Regions from separate parts of the Microbacterium sp. MMO-10 genome, predicted to be linked through region 1. Evidence: predicted binding sites of a transcription regulator. Region 1 holds the regulator's gene; each other region holds the start of a gene.
The links. Region 1 encodes LexA, which represses DNA repair genes until DNA is damaged. Its sites were predicted from a motif close to TCGAACANNTGTTCGA; they were not measured.
Positions count from the first base shown of each region.

Region 2: a site for LexA is predicted at 1,240-1,255, ahead of WFJ17_RS12275 (DUF222 domain-containing protein). Genes of this name have one in related genera too.
Region 3: a site for LexA is predicted at 1,176-1,191, ahead of WFJ17_RS06080 (DmpA family aminopeptidase). Genes of this name have one in related genera too.

Region 1 is NZ_JBBCSV010000004.1:670,724-672,986, forward strand. Features, by position in the region: gene metE (5-methyltetrahydropteroyltriglutamate--homocysteine S-methyltransferase) at 1-329, shown strand, start outside; gene lexA (transcriptional repressor LexA) at 466-1,152, opposite strand; gene WFJ17_RS15855 (LysM peptidoglycan-binding domain-containing protein) at 1,478-1,834, shown strand; gene WFJ17_RS15860 (histidinol-phosphate transaminase) at 1,933-2,263, shown strand, end outside.
Region 2 is NZ_JBBCSV010000003.1:750,743-753,005, reverse strand. Features, by position in the region: gene WFJ17_RS12285 (aldehyde dehydrogenase family protein) at 1-459, opposite strand, end outside; gene WFJ17_RS12280 (hypothetical protein) at 632-934, shown strand; gene WFJ17_RS12275 (DUF222 domain-containing protein) at 1,275-2,263, shown strand, end outside.
Region 3 is NZ_JBBCSV010000002.1:358,781-361,043, reverse strand. Features, by position in the region: gene WFJ17_RS06080 (DmpA family aminopeptidase) at 1-1,161, opposite strand, end outside; gene WFJ17_RS06075 (APC family permease) at 1,307-2,263, shown strand, end outside.

The DNA of each region.
Region 1 (2,263 bases):
TCATCGACGCGATCCGCGCTCTGGACGCCGACGTGACGTCGATCGAGGCCGCCCGCAGCCGCATGGAGGTCGTCACCGACATCGCCGCCTCGGGCTTCGACCACGGCATCGGCCCGGGCGTCTATGACATCCATTCCCCGCGCGTGCCGGAGACCGCCGAGATCGAGACGCTGCTGCGTCGCGCCGTCGAGGAGATCCCCACGCGTCAGCTCTGGGTCAACCCGGACTGCGGCCTGAAGACGCGTGGCTACGAGGAGACCAACGCCTCGCTGCGCAACATCGTCGAGGCCACCCGTCGCGTCCGCGAGGACGTCTCGGTCGCGGTCTGACCGTGTAGGTCGTTCTGCTCGTCGAGGCCCCCTCGCAGCACCGAGGCCCCCTCTCAGATCCGGATCTGAGAGGGGGCCTCGGTGCGCAGAGGGGGTATCGACGCGGATGGCTCGATGGCGCGATGGCGCGTGAGGATCAGACGGCGCGCAGCACGGCCACGACCTTGCCCAGAACGGTCGCGTCATCGCCCAGGATGGGCTCGAACGCGCTGTTGCGCGGCAGCAGCCACACGTGACCGTCGCGGCGGCGGAACGTCTTGACGGTGGCCTCGCCGTCGAGCATCGCGGCGACGATCTCGCCGTTCTCGGCCGTGCCCTGGGAGCGTACGACCACCCAGTCCCCGTCGCAGATTGCGGCGTCGATCATCGACTCGCCGGAGACCTTCAGCATGAACAGGTCGCCCTTGCCGACGAGCTGGCGGGGGAGGGGGAAGATCTCCTCGACCTGCTGCTCCGCCGTGATCGGCACACCCGCCGCGATCCGGCCGACGAGCGGCACCAGGGCCGCGTCGCCGACCGACGGCGCCGTGTCGGCGGGGTTCTCCGTGGAGGTCCCCGGGAGGTCGATCAGCACCTCCATGGCGCGGGTCTTGCCGGCGTCGCGGCGCAGGTAGCCGCTCAGCTCGAGCTGGCCGAGCTGATGCGTCACGCTGCTCAGCGACTTGAGGCCGACGGCGTCGCCGATCTCGCGCATGCTCGGCGGGTAGCCGTACCGGGCGATCGAGGTCTGGATGACCTCGAGGATCGCCATCTGCTTCGCACTGAGGCTCTTGCGGCGCCGCGTCCGCGGGGCCTCGGAGCCGGGGGTCGCGCCGTCGCTCATGCCATCTCCTTCGTGTGCGTCCGGCCTTCGCGGAGCCGTTCGATCCCGCCTGTCCGGGGGCGGCGGTTCGAATGTCGGTGGTCCGTGATGGGGTCTTGTTATCGAAACCGTATCCGAGACCGGAGCGGAATCGGTAGATCTGTTCGAGCGTGTCGATGAATTCGGATCCCCGATTTTCGAAGAACGCTTGACAGATGTTCGAACTCGAAAGTAGTTTCGGAACGTAGGTTCGCCTCTCCAGAGGCCCGGACCCCCGGAAGCTCACACAGAGGAGCTATCGGGATCCGGGGAGAGGCGGACCCGCACACAACAGAGGAGAAGCACCATGAGCAGCATCACCTTCGCCGCACCGGTCCCCGCCACGCGTCTGCGGATCACCGCCCGCGGTCGGCGCGTGCTGGCGGCGCTGGTCGCGCTGCCGGTGGCGGCCGGGATCGCCTTCGCCGCACTGAGCGGGGGATCGGCTCTCGCCGCGGGCGAGCACACCGCGGGAGGTGCGTTCGCGACGGTCACGGTGCAGCCCGGGGACACGCTGTGGTCGATCGCGGGCGAGATCGCACCCGACGCGGATCCGCGTGACGTCGTGGCCGACATCTCCCAGCTCAACATGATCGGCGGCGGCGTGATCGAGGTCGGTCAGCACCTGGCGATCCCCGCGCAGTACAGCGCGACGCAGCGCTGACTCGCACCGCTTCGGACTCGGCACCCGTGCTCCGCCGGAGCTCTGCAACCGCCGACATCTGTGCGCCGGTGCACATCCGAGCCGCCTAGCATGGCAGGGTGACTGCCTCGCTCGACGACTTACCCCTTCGTGACGACCTCCGCGGGCTCCGCCCGTATGGAGCCCCGCAGGCGCCGCTGCCCGTGGCGCTGAACGTGAACGAGAACACCCATCCGGTGCCCGAGAGCGTCGCGAGCGACATCCTCGACGACATCGCGGTGGCGCTGCGCGACGTGAACCGCTACCCGGACCGCGAGTTCACCGAGCTCCGGGAGGCGTTCGCCGGCTACCTCGGCCACGGCCTCGAAGCCTCGAACATCTGGGCGGGCAACGGATCCAACGAGGTGCTCCAGCACATCCTCCAGGCGTTCGCCGGTCCCGGGCGCACGG
Region 2 (2,263 bases), on a different contig from region 1:
CGTGATCATCAGCGGCCAGTTCCACGGGCCGATCGCACCGACCACGCCGGCCGGCTTGTAGACGAGCTCCGCGTGCAGGTTCTCGTCGTCCACGAGCACCTCGGGCTCGAGCACCGTGGTCGCGTTCGTGCGCAGCCAGGCAGAGCACGCGCCCAGCTCGAACCGCGCGTTCGGACCGTTCAGGGGCTTGCCCTGCTCCCGCGAGAGCAGGAGCGCGAGCGCCTCCGCGTTCGCGTCGATCGCGTCGGCGGCGGCGAGCAGCAGCTCGCTGCGCTTCGCGTGGCCGAGCGCCTCCCAGCCCGGCTGCGCGGCCTTGGCGCGGGCGATGGCGTCGTCCAGATCGGCGACGGTCTGCACGGGGGCGCGGCCGATGACCTCGCGCGTGGCGGCGTCGGGGATGTCCCGCCCGCTGCCTTCCGGGGCCTGGATGCGGTCGAGCAGCGCGGACGCGGCGGACATGTCGGTCATCGGTCTCTCCTTCGAGTATGCGGACGACGATGCGTCCTCCCATTGTGGGCGCGTGCGGGGTGCCGGGGCTTGTCATCCAGTGCACGGCGCTCGTCCAGCCGCGAAGGGATCCGGATCCGATCCGTCCGTTTCCGCCCCGGATCCCCGGCCCTAGAATCTGCGCATGACGAGCAGCATCGAAGTGACGGGGGCCGACGGCGAGTCGATCGTGTACGACGGCGCGACGGTCACGAAGTTCAAGCACCACGGCAAGCTCGAGACAGCCCGCAATCCGGTCTCGACGTACCGGGAGGTGCGCATCAAGGAGCGCACCTCGCTCTTCGGCAAGACGCGCGATCCCCGCGAGTTCGAGGTGCTCCTGGCGATGTCGTCGATCATGTCGCTGACCGTCGACGAGGCGGGCAAGGCGCAGGTCGAGGCGCTCGCCGCTGTGCTGGCGGAGCAGCAGTCCGGCGCGGCCGGCTGAGGACGCCCGCAGTCCGCAGTCCGCAGCGCGGGGCGATGCGTACGACGCGAGGGGCCGGCTGCCCAGAACCGGTCCGTCCCTCACGCGCCTGCAGAGGACGAGCCTCTCGGGCGGAGGAAGCACGCGCTCGGGCGCGAGGTGCCCAGGTCCGGGGGCACGATTACCCAGGGCCGGCCGCCGGGTACCTGGGCAGCCGAGCCCTACCCAGCCGGGCCGATCGGAGATCCGGCTCCTGCTGATCCACCCCTCGCCTTCATCACAAGGAAATTCCCAGGTCAGGCGATCTTCTTGGCTGTGGATAACTTTCGAACGGATCATCGATTCTCGGTAGAATCGGGGTATGTCCAGCACCCTTGATCCGCTCCTGGAGGCCACTCAGCTTCTGGTGGATGCGTGGGGTGATGCTTCCTCTGGTGCGGGTCTGTCGCGGGCGCGGCTGGTGGCGGTGAATGAGGCGATCGGGCGGGTGAAGCGCACCGCGGATGGGGTGCATGCGGAAGTGGCTGCCCGCTTGGCGGAGGAGTCGCGGCCGGAGCTGGGGCCGCAGTCGTTGGCGAGGCAGCAGGGGTTTCGGAACACGGCCCAGTTGATCGCGACGACCACCGGGGCGTCCACGGGTGATGCGGCCCGGCTGGTCAAGGTCGGGGAGGCGACGGCGCCGCGGGCGAACCTGGTCGGGGAGCATCTGCCGGCGAAGTTCCCGGCCGTGCGGGAGGCGCTGGTCGCGGGACGGATCGGGGCGGCGGCGGCCGGGGTGATCGTGTCCTTCCTCGATCGGATGATCGTGAAGGTGGGACGCGGGGTCGCCGGGGAGGCGGAGAAGTTCCTCACCGAGAAGGCGCCGGGGCTGTCGCACGATGAGGTGCGGCGGATGCTCACCCGGTTGGAGGCACACCTGGACCCGGACGGGGTGGCACCCCGGGAGGAGGAGCTGCGGGCCCGGGCGTCGGTGACCCTGTTCGAGCGGGAGGGGATGCTGCATGTGAACGCGGTCCTGGACCCTGTGCGGGGTGCGGCGGTGAAGACCGCGATCGGAGGGTTCGTGTCGGCCGAGTTCGCCGCGAAACGCGACGGCCGCGACCCGAACACGCCGGACGCGGACCGGCGCACCGTCCCGCAGATCCAGGCCGACGCGCTCGTGCATCTCGCCGAGCACGCCCTGACCTGTGAGGGCAAGGGGACCCTGAACGGGGCGACGGTGATCGTCCGCGTGAACGCGACCGACCTGGAGGCAGGGACCGGGTTCGGGCTCATCGACGGGCTCGACCAGCCCGTCAGCATCGACACGGTCCGCCGCATGGCCGGCGGGGGCGGGGTGAGCCGGTGGGT
Region 3 (2,263 bases), on a different contig from region 1:
GCGCGCCGCGATCCGCGCCGCCGCCGCCCGGATCTCGTCGTGCGGGAGCGCGAAGCTCTCGTGGCCGTCCCGCCCCGTCATGTCCTCGGCGGCGACGAGGGAGTTCCAGACCGCCTCGTCGACGGCCTGCACCGCGGCCGTGAGGAACGGATCCATCCGCCCCCAGGGCACGAAGCGCAGCTCCTCGTACCCGGCCGGCTCGTCCGCGGGGAACGCCGAGCTCAGCGCACCGGAGTTGGCCGTCGACAGCGCCAGCACGATGTCGCCGGAGAAATGGCTGCCCGCGGTTCCGCTGCGACCGAGTCCCAGTGCGCCGCGGCGGGCGAGCGCCGCGCACTGCCCCGGCAGCAGCGGTGCATTCGTGACGATCACGACGATCGCGGACCCGGCTCCGCTCACGGCCCGCCCGCGGGCGCGGTCCTCGGCGAACCAGTCGGTGTCGTCCATCGGGTTCGGTGCCGCGGTCCGCTGCCCGAGCGGGATGCCACCCAAGCGCAGTTCCGATCGGGAGCCGAAGTTCGCCTGGACCAGCGCGGCGACGACGTACTCGTCCTCCCCGTGCCGGACGACGCGGGAGGCCGTGCCCGTGCCGCCCTTGAAGCCGTAGCAGTTCATCCCGGTTCCGCCGCCGACGCTCCCCTCCTGGACCGGTCCGGCCTTCGCCGCATCCAGCGCCTCGGCCGCGTGCTCGGGACGCACGTGACCGCCGTTGATGTCGTTGAGGTACCCGTCCCAGGTCTCCCCCACGACCGGCAGCAGCCACTGCGCCGCGAGGTCGGGACGGGTCGCGGCGAGCCAGGCGTCGACGCCGGCGTGCACGGCTCCCACCGCGTGCGAGTTGGTGATCGCGATCGGCAGGGCGAGGGATCCGGATTCGTCGATCCAGCTGCGCCCCGTGAGCTCCCCGTTGCCGTTGAACGAGTGCACCGCGGCCGCGCACGCGTCGCCCACGCCGGCGCGTCCGCGCGGCAGGATCGCGGTCACCCCGGAGCGCGCGGCGTGGGCCCCCTCCCCCGTCACGAGCGTCGTGAAGCCGACCTCGAGGCCGGGGACATCGGTGATCGCGTCGAGCGCACCGGGTTCGCCGTCGAAGACGATGCCGAGGTCGCGGGCGCGCGGGCGCCGTTCCCGCTGCTGCGAGGAGGGACGTGACGTCATCATGGTTCCGATCTACTCTGAACGATTGTTCAGAAGTTTACGACAGATCCTTCTCATTTGCTTGACAGGATCGAGTTAACCCTCTTGAATCACTGTTCAAGCGCCGCGGCTGTCCCGATGCCACGGCGGATCCCACCAGGAGCCGATGATGTCTCGACCGTCCCCCGCCGATTCTTCGACCGCCGCCCCGCCGGACCCCGCGCTGACCGGCGGCACCGCACTCGCCCGCCGCCGCCTCGGCGTCTGGGCGATCGTCTTCTTCGTGATCTCCGCCGCGGCTCCGCTCACGGTGGTCGCCAGTGCCGCCCCCACCGACTTCCGCCTCGCCGGGATCGGCGGCCCCGGCGCGATGCTCGCCTCGGGCGTCGTCCTGATGCTGTTCGCGGTCGGCTTCACCGCGATGTCCCGGTACGTGCGCAACGCGGGAGCGTTCTACATCTACGGGACGAAGGGTCTCGGCAAGCCGGTGGGGATCGGGATCGTGTTCGTCACGATCTTCTCCTATGCCGCCCTCTGCATCTGCTTCTACGGCTTCGTCGGGTTCTTCGGCGAGATGACCTTCGACGCGCTTTTCGGGATCAAGCTGCCCTGGACCGTATACGCGCTCATCGCCTTCCTCGCCGTCGGCATCCTCGGCTACCGCAAGATCGACGTGGGGGCGAAGGTGCTCGCCGTGCTGCTCACCGCCGAGGTCGCGATCCTGCTGGTCCTCGCCATCGGCGTGCTCGCCCAGGGCGGGCCCGAGCCGATCTCGTTCGCCGCCTTCGCCCCGCAGAACGTGTTCTTCGCCGCGGGCAGCGGCGCGCTGTTCGTGTTCGGATTCGGCGCCTACCTGGGCTTCGAGAGCACGGCGATCTACACGGAGGAGGCGATCCGGCCGGCCCGCACGGTGCCGATGGCGACCTACATCGCGATCGCGTTCCTGGGCGTCTTCTACGCCTTCACGTTCTGGATCCTCACGGTCGCCTTCGGCGTCGACGGCGTGCTCAAGCTCGCTCAGCAGGACACCTTCCAGGACATGGTCTTCGATGCGGGCGAGCAGTACCTGGGTCTCTGGGCGTCGATCACGATGCGGATCCTCATCGTGACGAGCTTCTTCGCCTGC